Regions from separate parts of the Butyricicoccus sp. AM32-19 genome, predicted to be linked through region 2. Evidence: a T-box and tRNA genes for the amino acid it is inferred to sense, from the RefSeq annotation. Region 2 holds a T-box; the other holds one or more tRNA genes.
What was found. A T-box is a leader RNA that pairs with one kind of tRNA and senses whether it is charged. The one in region 2 lies ahead of DW806_RS01880 (valine--tRNA ligase), so its partner is inferred to be a tRNA-Val.
Positions count from the first base shown of each region.

Region 1 (8,190 bases), on a different contig from region 2:
CCGCACCCGGATTGTCAACCCGGATACGGGCGGTTTTTGTTTACTGAATGCCGTTCTGCAGCTTTGCCGCCTTGAGCGTATTCTTCATCAGCATGGTGATGGTCATCGGACCGGCACCGCCCGGAACCGGCGTCATGTAAGAGGCCTTTTCCATAACCTCCGGTGCCACATCGCCGCAAACCTTGCCCTCAGCGTTGCGGTTGATGCCAACGTCAATCACCACTGCGCCCTCCTTGACCATATCCGGCGTAATAAAGCCTGCCTTGCCAACAGCGGCTACCAGAATATCCGCACGGCGGCACACCTCTGCAAGATCCTGCGTGCGGCTGTGGCAAATGGTAACCGTGCCGTGACGGTGCAGCAGCAGCATGCTCATCGGCTTGCCGACGATATTCGAGCGGCCAACTACAACGCACTCCTTGCCCTTCGGGTCAATCTTGTACTCGTCGAGCAGCTCCATGACACCCGCGGGCGTGCACGGCACGAAATCAAAATTGCCAACCATGATCTTGCCGACATTGACCGGATGGAACGCGTCCACGTCCTTCTTCGGATCGATGGCGTCGATGACCGCCTGCTCGGAAATATGCTTCGGCACCGGCATCTGGCACAGGATGCCCGAAATTGCCGGACTTTCGTTGAGCTGCGCGATCAGACCAAGCAGCTCCTCCTGTGTGGTCTCCTCGGGAAGCGCGTACTTCTCGCTGTAAAAGCCGCACTGCTCACACGCGCGCTCCTTATTGCGGACGTAAATCTCGCTCGCCGAATCGTTGCCGACGATAATAACCGCCAGACCCGGCGTTACACCCTGCTTTTTCAGCGCCTCGGTCTCTGCCAGAATGCTGCCGCGCACCTTCGCGGACAGTGCCTTGCCGTCCATTCTTACTGCACTCATATTGTCGTTCTCCTTTATCGTGAAATGTTATTCGCCTTTTTTCTCGTCCGCCTTGTCCTGCTCCGGCGCATAGAACGCCTTCTCGACCTTGATGCGGTTATATTGCCGTACCAGCACAATAATCGCCGCAATGCAGCTTATGCCGGCCAGCAGCTGCGATACGCGCACCGGGCCGAGATACAGGCTGTCCGTCCGCAGGCCCTCGATCCACGCACGGCCCAGACCGTACCACGCTACATACAGCAGCGCCATTTCGCCCCCAAACTTGCGCTTCTTCGAGTAGAAATGCAGTGCAATAAAGCCCACCAGATTCCACAGCGACTCATACAGGAAGGTCGGATGCACCGGAGAGGCACCGTCAATGCTCATGCCCCACGGCAGAGAGGTTGCACCGCCATGTGCCTCACCGTTGACAAAGTTGCCCCATCTTCCGATGCACTGACCAATCAGCAGACCGAACGCCGCCAGATCGCACAGGCTGGCAAACGACAGTTTCTTCATTCTGCTGTACACCGCCAGTGCAATCACAACACCGATGACCGCACCGTAAATTGCGATGCCGCCCTTCCAGATGGCGATGATCTCATTCGGATGCTGGCTGTAATAGCCCCATTCAAACGCCACATAGTAAATGCGGGCGCTGATGATGCCGACCGGCACACAGATGATCAGGCAGTCCATCAGATTGTCCGACGTAACGCCGAACTCCTGCGTCCGCCGATTGACATACAGCGCCGCCAGCACAAAGCCCAGACAGATAATAATGCCATACCAGTAAATATCCTTGCCGAACAGATTGACAGCGACACGGTTGATGTCAAGGTTCAGGCCGAGCGCCGGAAATGAAATTGTGTGTTCCATGATCTTTCTTCTTTCTATCGTTACTTCGGCTCTACCACCGACATGGTCGAGCGGTTCGGCTGTGCCCAGCGGCGGAACATTTCCTGCACATCCTCCGCATGAATGGTGTCAAACAGCCCGGCAAAATCCAGATAATGCTCGCCCGCAAAAACAGAAGTGATCTCCTGCCGTGCATACAGATCGGGCACATCCAGCATACGCAGGCGCATGCCGTACAGCGCGTTCTTCATGCGGCGGAACAGCTTCGGCTCGATGCCCTCCTGCGCCAGCCGTGCAGTCTCCCGCTCGAGCGCTTCGCGCACAGCCGCAGGATCTCGGCTCTCGCCGCCGAGGATCGCGCATGCGCCATCCGGAATGAGCGAGTAATCCACATCAAAATCGCGTCCGAGCAGCCGCTTTTCGTACAGCTTTGCATACAGCGGAGAGGTATCGCCGCACAGAATACGCACCGCCAGATCACCGATCAGACTGCGGCGCAGACGGCTTTCTCCGGCCGGAACCGGCTCATCCTTAAAGCCGACCATACACTGCGGCAGCGACACCTGCATTTTGCGCGTCACAACCGGCTGATGGACTTCCGCGCGGCGCTCGCCGTAATGACGCTGACCGATCTCCGGTGCGTCCTGCGGTGAAATCTCCTCTGCCATGCGGCATACCTGCTCAAAGTCCGCTGTGCCGCACACCACGAGCGCCATGTTCTTCGGACTGTAAAACGCACGGTGACAGGTGTACAGCAGCTCCGGTGTAATATGCGAAATGCTCTCCTCGCTGCCCGGAATGGACACACGCACCGGATGATTACGATACAGACCCTCATACGCGCCGACAAACACCTCCCAATTGGGTGTGTCCTCTACCATGCGGATCTCCTGATTGATAATGCCGCGTTCCTTCTCCACGTTTTCATCCGTGAAGTACGGCGTGAACACGAATTTAAGCAGAATCTCCAGATTCTCCTCAAACCGGTCGGTACAGGAAAAGTGATACGCCGTCATGGTGTGGCTTGTGAAGGCGTTCGGACTTGCACCGGTGCGGGCGAATTTCTGCAGTGCGTTGCCGTCCTCATCCTCGAACATCTTGTGCTCAAGGAAGTGCGCCACGCCTGCCGGTGTATCATACCGCTTGCCCTCAAAGGTGAACGATGCGTCCACCGAACCGAAATCGGTCGCCAGAATGGCGAAGGTTTTGCTGAAACCCTTCTTGGGCAGATAGCAGATGCGCAGACCGTTTGCCAGCGTGCGGGTCTGCATACTCTCGTGCAGAGCGGAATAATTCTTTGTCATTTTGCCGCTCCCTTCATAAAGAATACCGTGTCAAGCGCTGTGCTCTGTGCCGCGGCAATGACCTGCTCGCGCGTGATGTCGGCCACCTGCTCGATGCGCTCCTCGGGCGATACGAGCGTGCCTGCAGCCGCCTGTCCCATCCAGTAGCGCTCGAGTGTAAGCGGGTCGTCGAGCATGGTGCGCCAGCCGTTGACCAGCGTTTTGCGTGCGCTTTCGAGTTCTGCGTCCGTAATTTCGCCCTTGCGGCACAAATCCAGCTGGTGCAGGATTTCATCGCGTGCGACCTCGAAATTTCTGTTCTCAATGCCGGAGCCCACGATCATCAGTCCCTTAGATGCCACAAACTGTGCGCTTGCGTAGTAGCACAGCGACTTTTTCTCGCGTACGTTGAGAAACAGCTTCGCGCTTGTCGAGCCGCCGTAGATGGTCTGGAACACCCAGTACGCCGCCGGTTCTCCGCCGGTCAGTGATGCACCGCCGGTACGGAAGCCGAGCGACAGCTTGCCCTGGGTTACCTCGGCATCCTCAACGACCTCACGAACGTCACCAACAGGTCGCGCCTGCACGACCGTGTGCGGCTGATACAGCGTGCCCTCGCGCGGCTGGGCCAGCGGCGTTGCCATGAAGCGCGCTTCCACCTCGTCCGGCATCATCGTACCGCAGTAGAACAGCTCCACCTGCGCCTCACTCAGCGCGCGGCGATAGGCCGCATACAGCGTTTCCGATGTAATGCGCTCTGCCTGCTCGATCGTACCGAGCGCGGACTTGCCGTAGTCCTCGTTTTCGCACATGATCTCATTCAGTCGGCGCGGCGCCCACGAACGCGGATCGTTTTTGAGTGCAGCAATGCGGTCGATCAGATTGCCGCGTTCGCCCTCTGCATAAGCGGCGCAGAACAGGCCGTCCTGCAGATACGGGTTGTACAGCAGATCGCACAGCAGACCGATCACACCGGCGGTCAGACCGTCGGCTCCCGGTGCATAAGCCTCATCAATACAGTCGGACAGAAAGCCGATGCACAGGTTTTCGCCCTCCTTGCGCACTGCGGCTTCAATACGGGCGCCGTACAGCTCATCGAGCGCGGTGCCGAACGCCTGCATATCGTTCAGCCTGGCCGTGCCGCGGCGCAAAACCTGCGGCAGACACGCGCGCAGCGCGGCATCCTCGCCGCCGAGCGGCAGCACCAGCATCGCACGCAGCACTGCCCGCTTAAACTTCGGTGTGGTCACGCAGGTGAGATTGATTCCCGCACCCAGCGTTTTTCGGGTCACTCGTTGCATAATTTCCCTCGATTCCGGAAAAGTTTGTCTAACGGGTTATATTATACCGTATATGTGGGAGTAACGCAAACGTAGTTTATGTGAAGTTGCGGCGGTTTAACCGCAACGCAGGCTATTCCGGCACCGACCCGCTAGGATGCACGAACCGCGCAGGCTGTTCGCCCTATCCGGGCAGCATTTCTCAGCACCGGCTGCGCGGGGTACTCGAACTGCGCAAGCGTGTTCGTCCCTTTCCGGGCGGAGAGTTTTCCGCTGAACCTCAGCGGGGGATTCGCCGTCTGCGGACGGCGGGAACGTGCCGCGCCCCGCGGCGGGGGGCAAAAAGGAAGGACAACCTACGGTTTTCCTTCCTCTTTGAACTCCTACCTTTCCCTTGCTTCCTAATCTGGCGCAGATTTCCTATATGTGACCGCTTCGAAAAGGGGAACGGCAGTCGGGTTACCGCAGCGTGTCTTTCGTGAAATATTCGCAGTTCACAGACAGCGTACTGCTACACATGCGGGTTAATCAACGCAGAGTGCGGCATAACCGTGCCGCACAATTCGTCAGCACGTTATGATAGACAGCACCTACGAGGATAAATTGTACCGAACAACAAAATCCGCAGGTGCCTTCCGGTATAACGCGTTAAAGAGTTGCGCGGCACGGTCATGCCGCGCCTGCGTAGACTAAACCGCCTGTGTAGCAGTACACTGTCTGTGAACTGCGAATATTTCACGAAAGACACGCTGCGGTAACCCGACTGCCGTTCCCCTGTTTCGCAGCGGTCACATGTCGGCAATCTGCGCCAGACCCTCCCAAAAGGAAGTGGGAGTTAAGAGGGTAGAAACCTTGGTGTCTACCCTCTTGCCCTGCCGCGGGGCGCGGCGAATCCCCGCGCTCCGCAGAGCGCAACTCCTCGCTTGATTTCAAGCGGAAAAGGTGCCGCCCAGAAAGGGCGAACCCGCCTGCGGCAGTTCGAGTACCCCGCTAAGCCGGTGCTGAAAAAACTGCCGCCCGGACAGAACGTAGCGCTGCGCGCCTCGTATGCCCCGGAAAGCCGGCGGTTTCTAAAGACAAAAAGAAAAACCACTCACTTTCGTGAGTGGTTTTCGTGGTGGAAGTTAACGGGCTCGAACCGCTGACCCTCTGCTTGTAAGGCAGATGCTCTCCCAGCTGAGCTAAACTTCCAAGTGGTGACCCGTGGGGGAATCGAACCCCCGTTACCGCCGTGAAAGGGCGGTGTCTTGACCGCTTGACCAACGGGCCAAGGGAAAATGGTAGCGGTAATTGGACTTGAACCAATGACCTTCCGGGTATGAACCGGACGCTCTAGCCAACTAAGCTATACCGCCATATCCTTTTCCGTTGTTATCGCCCGCTCGCTGACGACTTGTTTAGTATAGTCCATAATCGAGTAAATGTCAACACCTTTTTTCAAATTTTTTTGAAAAAGTTTTGGAACCGATTTTTCCGCTATTTCCCGCCCTGTTCCAGACTGTCCAGAAGCTGCTCGTAGAACGCCTCATTCCAGGTATGCGTCTGCGCCAGTTCTTCTCCGGTGAGCATAAAATACTGATCGGATACATATTCGCCTCTGTCCGGAATCGGGTCGTCAAACGTGCAGTCGATGTAATATGTTGTGCCGCCCAACCGCACAGCATTCCAGCCGTGGTTCATTTCCTCGGATGCGACATAGATGACCTGAATGCCTGCCGCCTTGCACAGCATCTCATACGCGCGGCCGTAACCGGCACACACAGCCTTATGATCGAGCAGCGCGCCATCTGCCGCGAAAGCGGGTGCCGAGCCGTCCGGAGCGTCCTCCTCTGCCGTATCCACATCGTACTCACACTGACGGATGAGGGTATCGTGCAGCGCACGCAACTTCTCCTCTGCAGTCATGGTCTGCGAAACCGAGCCTGCCGCCAGAACCCTGGCGTACTCCCACGCCTGCTCCTGCCGCGCCTGCCGAGAAACCTCGGCGTTCAGCTCGATGGTCTTGTTCGGCCGTGTTACCGCGTGCAGCGCGAATGCGTATGGATACTGCGCCTCCAGTGCTCGGTACACCTCGTCCGCGTCCACGTTGTCCTCGCGGAAGGCAACGCCGTTTCCGCCGTTCTCCGCGTCCTGCCGGAGCAGATCTGCCGCCTGATAGACATTATCCACCGGCTTCGCCTGCAGATACGGCAGCCAGAACACACCGCCGCCAAGCAGAGCCATGGTCAGCAGAAAGCCGAAAAACCGTCTCATATGTCCCCTCCTTCGGGTATGACAAAGCGGGCGGCTGCGCCGCCCGCTGTCTAACCGTCAAAACGCGCCGCGCTTCGACAGGAAAAATGCAATTATCACATCAGCTTCACGGTATAGTATACCGCAGTGATGAACAGATATGCCGCTGCCGCACCCAGTGCGATCATGACATGGCTTGCCGCAAGTACAACGACTGCCGTCAGCGCTACCATCACGATCGGCGTAATGGTGAGCATCAGGTACGCGTTCTTGCTGAACTGGGTGTCGATCTTGCGGCCGCGGAAGGTAAACTTACCCTTCTTGCGGCGCAGAGAAGCCGTAACAGCGATCTGGATCAGTGCCAGTACCGCGGTACCTGCTGCCGCCACGGTGGACATCCATGTATGGTTAGCCGAAACCAGCGCGCGGTGAATCACCAGCATTGCCGCAACACCCACACCGGTATCTACTGCAATCAGGAAAAATTCCGGCGCATAAGAATGATACACCAGATAATACACTGCCAGAACCGGCAGGACAACATACATCGCCTTGATCGGCATGGTGCCGTAGTAGTTGATCGCGGTCAGGAATACGATGGCAACGATGCTTGCAATCAGCATATTGCGTCCGCACACGATGCGGCGCACGCTGCTGCGCTTGCCTGCATGCTCCTGTCCCAGCATGATGATGCCGGCTGCTGCACCGACAATGCCCACACCGAGCAGCACCCGCGTTACCAGCACGCCGGTCTTCCAGGTGTTGCTGTAGCCCAGCAGGCGCTCGAGGATCATCAGTACCAGCACGCCGAGCAGGCACACGCTGAATACTGCGAGCACCTTGTTGGTGGTATACTCTTCCTGAGAAATTGGCTTTTTACCCACATTGTTTTTTGCCAATGTTTAACACTCCCTTTATTTCTTCTCACATGTTGCCGCCGGCATAGAGCACGGCCGCAAGCGCCGCAATCGGCGCAGTCTCACACCGCAGGATGCGTGTACCGAGCGAAACGCTCTGCAGTCCCGCGTCCACGGCTGCCTTTGCTTCAGCCGGATCGAAGCCGCCCTCCGGCCCGACCATCAGCGAAACCGTGTCCCTGACACCGCCTGCAAGCGCATCGTGCAGACCGGTCCGCTTCTCGTTTTCGTAGAAAAACAGTGCCGTTTCGCTTTCCGCCGCCTGCGCAATTGCGTGAGCGACCGGTACAACGGCTGCCACCTCCGGCAGACGTCCTCTGCCGCACTGCTTTGCTGCCTCGGCAGCAATCTTACGCCAGCGTTCCACCTTCTTTTCGGTCTTATCCGGTCGGGAAACGCAATTCTTGGACAGATACGGCACGATACGGCTGACGCCGAGCTCTACCGCCTTCTGCACGATAAATTCCATTTTGTCGCCCTTGGGCAGCGCCATAAACAGCGTGATAGACTGCTTCGGTTCGGTATCCGCCGCGTGGCAGCTTACGACCCGGCAGGTCACGGCTTCCTTCTCCACGGCTTCCACCGTGCAGTCAAAATCCATCCCGGCACCGTCACACAGGGTAACACCTTCGCCGACACGCAGACGCAGAACACGTCCCGCGTGATGCGCGTTTTCTCCGGTAAGGGTCAGCACGCCGTCCTGCGGCTGCTGATCGACAAAAAATCGAGGCATAATAATCAAA
Region 1 is NZ_QUIX01000008.1:62,518-70,707, reverse strand. It holds gene folD (bifunctional methylenetetrahydrofolate dehydrogenase/methenyltetrahydrofolate cyclohydrolase FolD) at 41-895, opposite strand; gene lgt (prolipoprotein diacylglyceryl transferase) at 923-1,756, opposite strand; gene yfmH (EF-P 5-aminopentanol modification-associated protein YfmH) at 1,777-3,039, opposite strand; gene yfmF (EF-P 5-aminopentanol modification-associated protein YfmF) at 3,036-4,319, opposite strand; tRNA gene DW806_RS08360 (tRNA-Val) at 5,414-5,489, opposite strand; tRNA gene DW806_RS08355 (tRNA-Glu) at 5,493-5,567, opposite strand; tRNA gene DW806_RS08350 (tRNA-Met) at 5,577-5,653, opposite strand; gene DW806_RS08345 (transglutaminase domain-containing protein) at 5,775-6,551, opposite strand; gene DW806_RS08340 (hypothetical protein) at 6,647-7,429, opposite strand; gene DW806_RS08335 (16S rRNA (uracil(1498)-N(3))-methyltransferase) at 7,455-8,180, opposite strand.
Region 1: it encodes a tRNA-Val, which carries the amino acid that the T-box ahead of DW806_RS01880 (valine--tRNA ligase) is inferred to sense. The anticodon was not compared.

Region 2 (8,190 bases):
CGGTTACAAAGCTGTTCAGCTGAACCTCGAGGTGCGCGTTCTGTACCGCAGCGATAACATCCGACAGCTTGCCGACGCCGGACGGCTCAATCAGGATGCGGTCCGGATGGTACTGGTCCACAACATCGTGCAGCGCCTTGCCGAAGTCGCCAACCAGCGAGCAGCAGATGCAGCCTGCGTTCATCTCGTTTACAACAATGCCGGCATCCTTGAGGAAACCGCCGTCAATGCCGATCTCACCGAACTCGTTCTCGATCAGAACAACCTGCTCACCCTTGAGCGCATCGGCCAGCAGACGCTTGATGAGGGTCGTCTTGCCGGCACCCAGAAAACCGGAAATAATATCAATTTTAGTCATGCTTTGTCGCTCCATTTCTATGCACGGCACAGGGATTCCCGAACCGTACTCAAATTTTTCGAACGCTTATATTATACCACATTTATCGAAAAAAGAAAAGCTATTTAGTTAGCGGACGCTAATCTTTCCGGCTGCGCGGCGCGTGAGGAGAAGTTAAACACAAAAACCGCCCAAAAGGACGGTTTATTGACAGTACATATTACGATATGCTATAATCAAGGCGGTATTGCCCTAAAGAAATAACCGCCCTCCGGTAGTTAAAAGAGAGCGGCTTCTTCTCGACTAAAAATCGAACTGAGGAACGACTGCTCTCCCTACAAGAGCCGCCGTTTGTCAGCTATATTATAGCGCGAAGCCCCGGTTTTGTCAAGCGACGAAACCGGGGCTTTGTTTTACCATTCCTAATCAGAAAGGATTTATTCTCCCATCACCTGAAAGACAATATCCCGCACGCGGTTGCGGGTATCGCACTCCACAAGGGTCAGATTCTGCCACGGGCCGATGGTGATCTCGCCATTCACGAACGGGATAACGATAAACGGACTGAGCAGCGCCGCCTTGATGTGCGACGAGCCGTTATCATCGTGCCAGGTATCGTGGTGGTGGTAATGAATGACCGCACCGGTCTCATCGCGGTAGGGCGAAAAGACGTCCATCGCCGCCTTGAGGTCATGGTAGACCATGCCCGGCTCAAACTCGAGCGTGGTCAGACCGGCAACGCCGCCGGTGGTAAAGCCGGTAATCGTGCCGGACTTCATGCCGGTCTTGCGGCAGGCGTTCTGCACCGCTGCGCGGAAGTCATCGGTAACGTCGATCATGCCCATGTGGGCCTTGGTTTTGTAGGTTTTGGTTTCGGTATAAACAGGCATTTGCGATTCTCCTTTAGAGGCACTCTAAGTAGCGGCCGTACAGCGTTTTGCTGAGGTCGGCGGCGTGACGGAGCAGCGTCTGACGGCTGATATAGCCGCGTGCGTACGCAATCTCCTCCAGACATGCGATGTAGCGGCCGCTCTCATCCTGCACGCGGCGGACAACCTGTGCGGATTCGAGCAGATTCTCGGCGGTACCGGCATCCAGCCAGACGAAATCCCGCTCGAGCTTTTCAACGTGCAGCTGACCGCGCTTCATGTACTCGATATTGACATCCGTGATCTCCAGCTCGCCTCTTGCCGAGGGCTTGAGTCCGCGGGCAATCTCCATAACCGAGTTATCGTAGAAATACAGACCCGGAATGATATAGTTAGACTTCGGATAGCGCGGCTTCTCCTCGATGGAGATCGCACGGCCCTGACCATCAAACTCCACAACGCCGAACGCACGCGGGTCATCGACATAGTAGCCGAACACGCAGGCGCCGGATTGCATCTGCACGGCACGGTCCAGATAGTTCTGGAAATTGGGGGAATAGAAGATATTATCGCCCAGAACAAGGCAAACCGAGTCATCCCCGATGAACTGCGAGCCGATGAGCAGCGCGTCCGCGATGCCGCGTGCAACCTCCTGCACCTCGTAGGTGATGTTGACGCCGAAGCGGCCGCCGGAACCGAGCAGACGGTAGAACGGGCCTTCCTCTCCGGGCGGGATGATGATGAGAATATCGCGGATACCGGCCTGCAGGAGCGCTGCCAGCGGATAGTAGATCATCGGTTTATCGTATACCGGCAGCAGCGGTTTGCATACCGGACGTGTCATCGGGTACAGGCGCGAGCCCTTACCGGCGGCAAGAATGATTCCTTTCATTGGCTATTCCTCTATCTATATGGTTTTGTGAGATTAGTATAGCACACTTTGGGCAAATAAGAAAGCAATTTTCTAATAAAGCAGAGAGTGGAGAGCACCTCGCTCTCCACTCCTCACTCTTTCTCAATCGTCAGCACCGAATGATACGGCATCGGCTTTCCGTCCACGGCGTTATCGCGCGATGCGCCGCTGAATTCATACTCGTATCGGAAATCCAGCCCGTCGAGATGCGCCTCCTTGACGTTTTTCGTATCCGGTGCATCGTATTCCCAGCCGTCGTCAATGATGTCATCCCTCATGTGGTCGGCATACAGCCAGCTCCATTTGGCATACGCGGCCGCAAAGGCGTAATACACCGTCATGCGCTCCTGATAGCCGCACGAGCCGTTCTGCGAATCCGAAACCACCGTCACCGACTGCACATAGCCGTCCGCATCGGTTTCGACCGTCACATCGGATACAGCAGAATCGCCCAGCGAGAATCCGGTGTACGAGCCGCCCATTATGTCCAAATCCTTATTCCAGCTTCCGTCCGGCCGGACATACGGCGCCATGCCCTGATTATATTTCAGGCAGTCGTTGCAGTTCTCCACATACTCCGCAAGGGTCAGCTCGCCGCGATTGGGCGGCAGCTCGGCGTACAGGTCAATGCCGTAACCTGCGGCTGCTCGCAGCCCGAGCACCAGCAGGTACAGCGCCACGCGATACCAGCGCACCTCCCGCTCGCGGACAACGATGCTGCACCCGTTCTCCAAATCCCACGGCAGCTCCTCTTCTTTGCACGCGCGGTAGCACTTGTAATTGTAGTACCAGTCGAAGAGCGGCAGCGCATAGCAGTTGCCGTAGACGAACACGCCCCACAAACGGGCATATGCGGTGCGGATGGACAGCTTTTCTCCGTCCTCATCGCGGACGGACAGCCCGAATATCCACTTGCCGGGCGTTGTGCCCCAGTAATGCAGCAGCACCGGCTCGAACACGAACGTCAGCAGCCAGCTGACATACCCGCACGCGAGCGTCCACGCCAGATTCGACATAAAATGATCCGGATTGATGCGGAACACCCACTGCGACAGCATCGACCACAGCAGCCCATACAGTCCGGCATCCACATTGCGGGCAAAGAAGCGCCGCCACGGACAGCCTGCCGGCGGGATGCGGTCTTTCTCGCGCGGGTCATCTGCGGGCAGCACGATGGACTGGTACCGGTCTACATCCAGCCCGTTCCACTCCGCTCTGTCCTCGCAGATGGCGCGGCACATCGCATACGCCAGTTCGCTCTCGCGGATGTCCCCCTGCAATACGTCGAGCTGGCCTGCCGCCGCCTCGGGCAGCGCTTTCTCGCCGCTCTCGATGGCGCGGATGTCGGGCACGCTCAGCCGCAGCCGCCGCAGCAGCATGATCTTCCGCAGTGTCTGTACATTGTCCTCGGTGTAGTCGCGGTAGCCGTTCTCGCCGCGTGTCGGCGTGAGCAGCCCCTCCTTTTCGTAAAACCGGATGTTCGCTCGGGATAAGCCCGTCCTGCGCTCTGCTTCCGCTATGTTCATACAATCACCTTCCCTTCTATTGATTACATTATAAGGGATAAAGTAGGTTTACAGTCAAGTGTTTTCGGAGAAAATGTTAAGAAAAAAGAGTGGAGAAACTCCACTCTTTTTATATTTAATTCAGCTTCATGCAGCTTAGTTCAGCGCTGCAATGGACTCCTCCAGCTTTGCGAGGTGCTCGCGCAGCTTTTCGGCCTTTTCGCGCTCGGCTGCAACAACCTTCTCGGGTGCCTTATCGACAAACTTCGGGTTGTTCAGCTTCTTCATAACAAAGTCGATATCAGCCTCGACCTTGCTCTTCTCCTTGCCGAGACGGGCCCGCTCGGCCTCAAAGTCGATGAGGTCGCCCATCGGCATATAAATCTGTGCGTCGCCGGTGACTACGGATGCCATCTTGGCAGCGTCCGCCGGAACCGCGTCGATCAGCTCGATCTCGGAAGCGTATGCCAGCTTGGGGAAGAAGCCTGCGCCTGCGGAGAACGTATCCTTCTTCTCGGTCAGGATGAGCACCTTGGCCTTCTTGGAGGGCGGTACGTTCATCTCGGCACGGCGGTTGCGGATGGCGCGGACAGCGTCCATCAGGCTCTCCATCTGTGCCTCCTCAGCGGCAAAGTGCAGCTCGTCCTTGTACTCCGGCCATGCGGATACCATAACGGACGGACCCTCATGCGGCAGCGCCTGCCAGATGGTCTCGGTGATGAACGGCATGAACGGGTGCAGCAGCTGCATTGCGCCGCTCAGCACATAGCACAGCACCTTCTGTACGTTCTCGTCGCCGGTCTGCAGACGGGTCTTTGCAATTTCGATATACCAGTCGCAGAAGTTCTCCCAGATGAAGTCGTTCAGCTTGGCAGCTGCCAGACCCAGCTCGTACTGGTCGATGTTGCGGGTAACGTCGGCTACCAGCGTGTTGAACTTGCTGATAATCCACTTGTCCTCGATGGCAAGGTCACTCGGCAGCTCGACTGCCTTGTCCTTGTCGATGGTCAGGTTCATCTGGATAAAGCGGGATGCATTCCAGATCTTGTTGCAGAAGTTGCGGGACGCCTGTACGCGCTCATCCGAGAAACGCATATCGTTTCCGGGGCTGTTGCCGGTTGCGAGGGTGAAGCGCAGCGCGTCTGCGCCGTACTGGTCGATGACCTCGAGCGGGTCGATGCCGTTGCCGAGCGACTTGGACATCTTGCGGCCCTGCGCGTCGCGCACCAGACCGTGGATATAAACCGTCTTGAACGGGGTCTCGCCCATGTGCTCCACACCGGAGAAAATCATGCGGGCAACCCAGAAGAAGATGATATCGTAGCCGGTAACAAGCGTAGAGGTCGGGTAGAAGTACTCCAGCTCCTTGGTCTTGTCCGGCCAGCCGAGCGTGGAGAACGGCCACAGAGCGGACGAGAACCAGGTATCCAGTACGTCCTCCTCCTGATGGATATGCGTGCCGCCGCACTTCGGGCAGGTGCATACATCGGTCTTGGAGACGGTCATTTCGCCGCAGTCGTCGCAGTAGAACGCCGGAATGCGGTGACCCCACCACAGCTGACGGGAGATACACCAATCGTGTACGTTTTCCATCCAGCGCAGGTAGGTCTTGGAGAAGCGGTCGGGCACGAACTTGGTCTTGCCCTCGTTTACTACGTCCATCGCGGGCTTGGCGAGCGGCGCCATCTTGACGAACCACTGCGCCGAGGTCATCGGCTCAACGGTCGTGCCGCAGCGGTAGCAGGTGCCTACGTTGTGCTCGTGGTCCTCAATCTTGACCAGCCAGCCGCCTTCCTCGAGGTCCTTTACAACCGCCTTGCGGCACTCGTAGCGGTCCATGCCCTCGTACTTGCCGCCGTTTGCGTTGACGGTCGCGTCCTCGTTGAACACGAGAATCTGCTCGAGGTCATGGCGCTGACCCATCTCGAAGTCGTTCGGGTCGTGGCACGGCGTAACCTTAACACAGCCGGTGCCGAACTCCATGTCAACGTACTCGTCACCGAAGATCGGAATCTCGCGGTTCATGATCGGGAGGATGCAGGTCTTGCCGATGAGGTGCTTGTAGCGCTCGTCGTTCGGGTTGACAGCAACGCCGGTATCGCCCATGAAGGTCTCCGGACGGGTGGTCGCAACAACGAGGTCGCCCGAGCCGTCCGCCAGCGGATAGCGGATGTGCCACAGCTTGCCCGGCTGGGTTTCGTACTCAACCTCAGCGTCGGACAGCGCAGTTGCGCAGTGCGGGCACCAGTTGATGATGCGGTGGCCCTTGTAGATCAGGCCCTTGTTGTACAGGTTTACGAATACCTCGCGGACCGCCTTGGAGCAGCCCTCGTCCATGGTGAAGCGCTCGCGATCCCAGTCGCAGGAGGTGCCGAGCTTTTTGAGCTGGCTGATAATGCGGCTGCCGAACTTGTCCTTCCACGCCCAGACGCGCTTGAGGAACTCCTCGCGGCCGAGGTCGTAACGGGTCAGGCCCTCCTCCTTGCGGAGGTTCTCCTCTACTTTAATCTGGGTTGCAATACCGGCGTGATCGGTGCCCGGCATCCACAGCGCCTCGTAGCCCTGCATGCGCTTGGTGCGGATGAGGATATCCTGCAAGGTCTCGTCGAATGCGTGGCCCATGTGCAGCTGGCCGGTAACATTCGGAGGCGGGATAACGATGGTGTACGGTTTCTTGTCCGGATTGACCTCGGCGTGGAAGAAGCCGGAATCGACCCAGAACTTGTACAGCTTGTCCTCGACCGATTTCGGGTCGTAGGTCTTAGGCAGTTCGCTCATTGATCTATCTCCTTCAATTTGATTTACGATATACATGCGGGATACCTCTGTGCAAACAAAAAAGAGCATACTCATCCCGACAACAGGACGAAGTATGCTCCGTGGTACCACCTGAATTCGCGTAAAGACGCGCACTCGTTGCCCCGTAACGCGGGTTAGACGGAACAGCTTAACGAACATTCGGCTGTTCTGCTCCAAAGCGACCTTCTTCTTCCCCGCCGAGGTGCTTGCACCGACCGCACCCTCTCTAAACGCGCAAAGGAAAAATACTCCTCTTTTTCACTGCATTTGTGTATTAACTTTAATAGTATAGCTGTTAAATCCGGGTTTGTCAAGGGATATGACGCAGTTGACAGCAACTTGCCTATACGATACATGCCAGCGAATATACTAACAGATAAATACAAGCTCACGCTATCCCGTAGGGTGCGCCGAGGTCGGCGCACCGTTTGTAAACCGCAGGGCAAATTTCACAGCAACGGAATACATTAACGACAGCGTATGCCACGGACTATAATCCGGTGATATTCGCTGGAATGCGGTGCGCCGAAGTCGGCGCACCCTACGGTCAGGCGATTTACAACTTATTACCTGTTGCTGTAATATTCGTCCTCTGCCCATCTGCGTGGATTATCCAAAATATAATTGTATTTCACGGCGTAATCCGCATCATCCCGAATGACATGGTCATAAAACGACCGCTGCCATATGGAATACCCAACCTGTTTCGTTACGAATTCCTTTAATTGTTTTATCACACGCGAAATCGTAGGGGCGCACAGTGTGCGCCCGGACCGGTCGATGCCTTTTGCCGGATGTGGGCGAACACTGTTCGCCCCTACGTTTATCCCCGGCGCTTCCGTCTCCACCGTAGGGGCGCACAGTGTGCGCCCGAACAGCGAGCTAACGCATAGCAGCAGATGTACATGGTTTGGCATAATCGCCGCAATATCCACGGAAATATTCGGATAATGCAGTGGAATATTGTTGATTCCCGCTTGCACCAAATGTCCAATCGCAGACAGCGGTACATCCGCAGGCAGGCGAACAATGTTCGCCTCTACGGGATAGCATATATCCGTGTCATTCCACAAAATACACGCACGATCCTGCGTGCAGAGCGTCACAAAATAGACGCCCTGCTTTCCGTAATCATACTTTGGCAGCCGAGCCGATCTCCTCGTCTCCATCAGGAAAGTCTCCGCTTAAACTCCTCATACCCGAACATCCGCACGACCTCATCCGTGCCGTCGGCGCGCCGAATGGCGATCAGCGGCAGCGGCATGCCGTTAAACGTATTGGTCTTGACCATGGTGTAGAGCGCCATGTCCTCGAACACGACCTGCTCACCGGCGCCGAGCGCCACATCGAACGAATACTCACCGATGACGTCGCCTGCGAGGCAGGAGCGGCCGGTCAGCAGATAGGTGAACGCCTTCTTCCCCGGCTCGCCGCCGCGGTACACCGGCGGACGGTACGGCACCTCGAGCACGTCCGGCATATGGCACGCCGCCGAGGTATCCAGAATCGCAATGTCCTTATGGTTGTGCATCACCTCAAGCACGGTGGCGACCAGATAGCCCGCATTCAGCACAACGGCCTCGCCCGGCTCCAGATAAACCTGCACCTTGTACTTTTTCTGCAGATAATCAATGCAGTGCACCAGCGTTTCCACATCGTAATCCGCGCGGGTGATATGGTGGCCGCCGCCGAGGTTGAGCCATTTCAGGCCATCCATATACTGGCCGAAATTCTGCTCAAATGCAGCGACAGTCCGCACCAGATCGT
Region 2 is NZ_QUIX01000001.1:396,636-404,825, reverse strand. It holds gene DW806_RS01900 (CobW family GTP-binding protein) at 1-358, opposite strand, end outside; gene DW806_RS01895 (YjbQ family protein) at 775-1,227, opposite strand; gene rfbA (glucose-1-phosphate thymidylyltransferase RfbA) at 1,241-2,098, opposite strand; gene DW806_RS15080 (MerR family transcriptional regulator) at 2,212-3,645, opposite strand; gene DW806_RS01880 (valine--tRNA ligase) at 3,781-6,402, opposite strand; T-box leader at 6,483-6,694, opposite strand; gene DW806_RS01875 (transposase) at 6,990-7,592, opposite strand; gene nspC (carboxynorspermidine decarboxylase) at 7,592-8,190, opposite strand, start outside.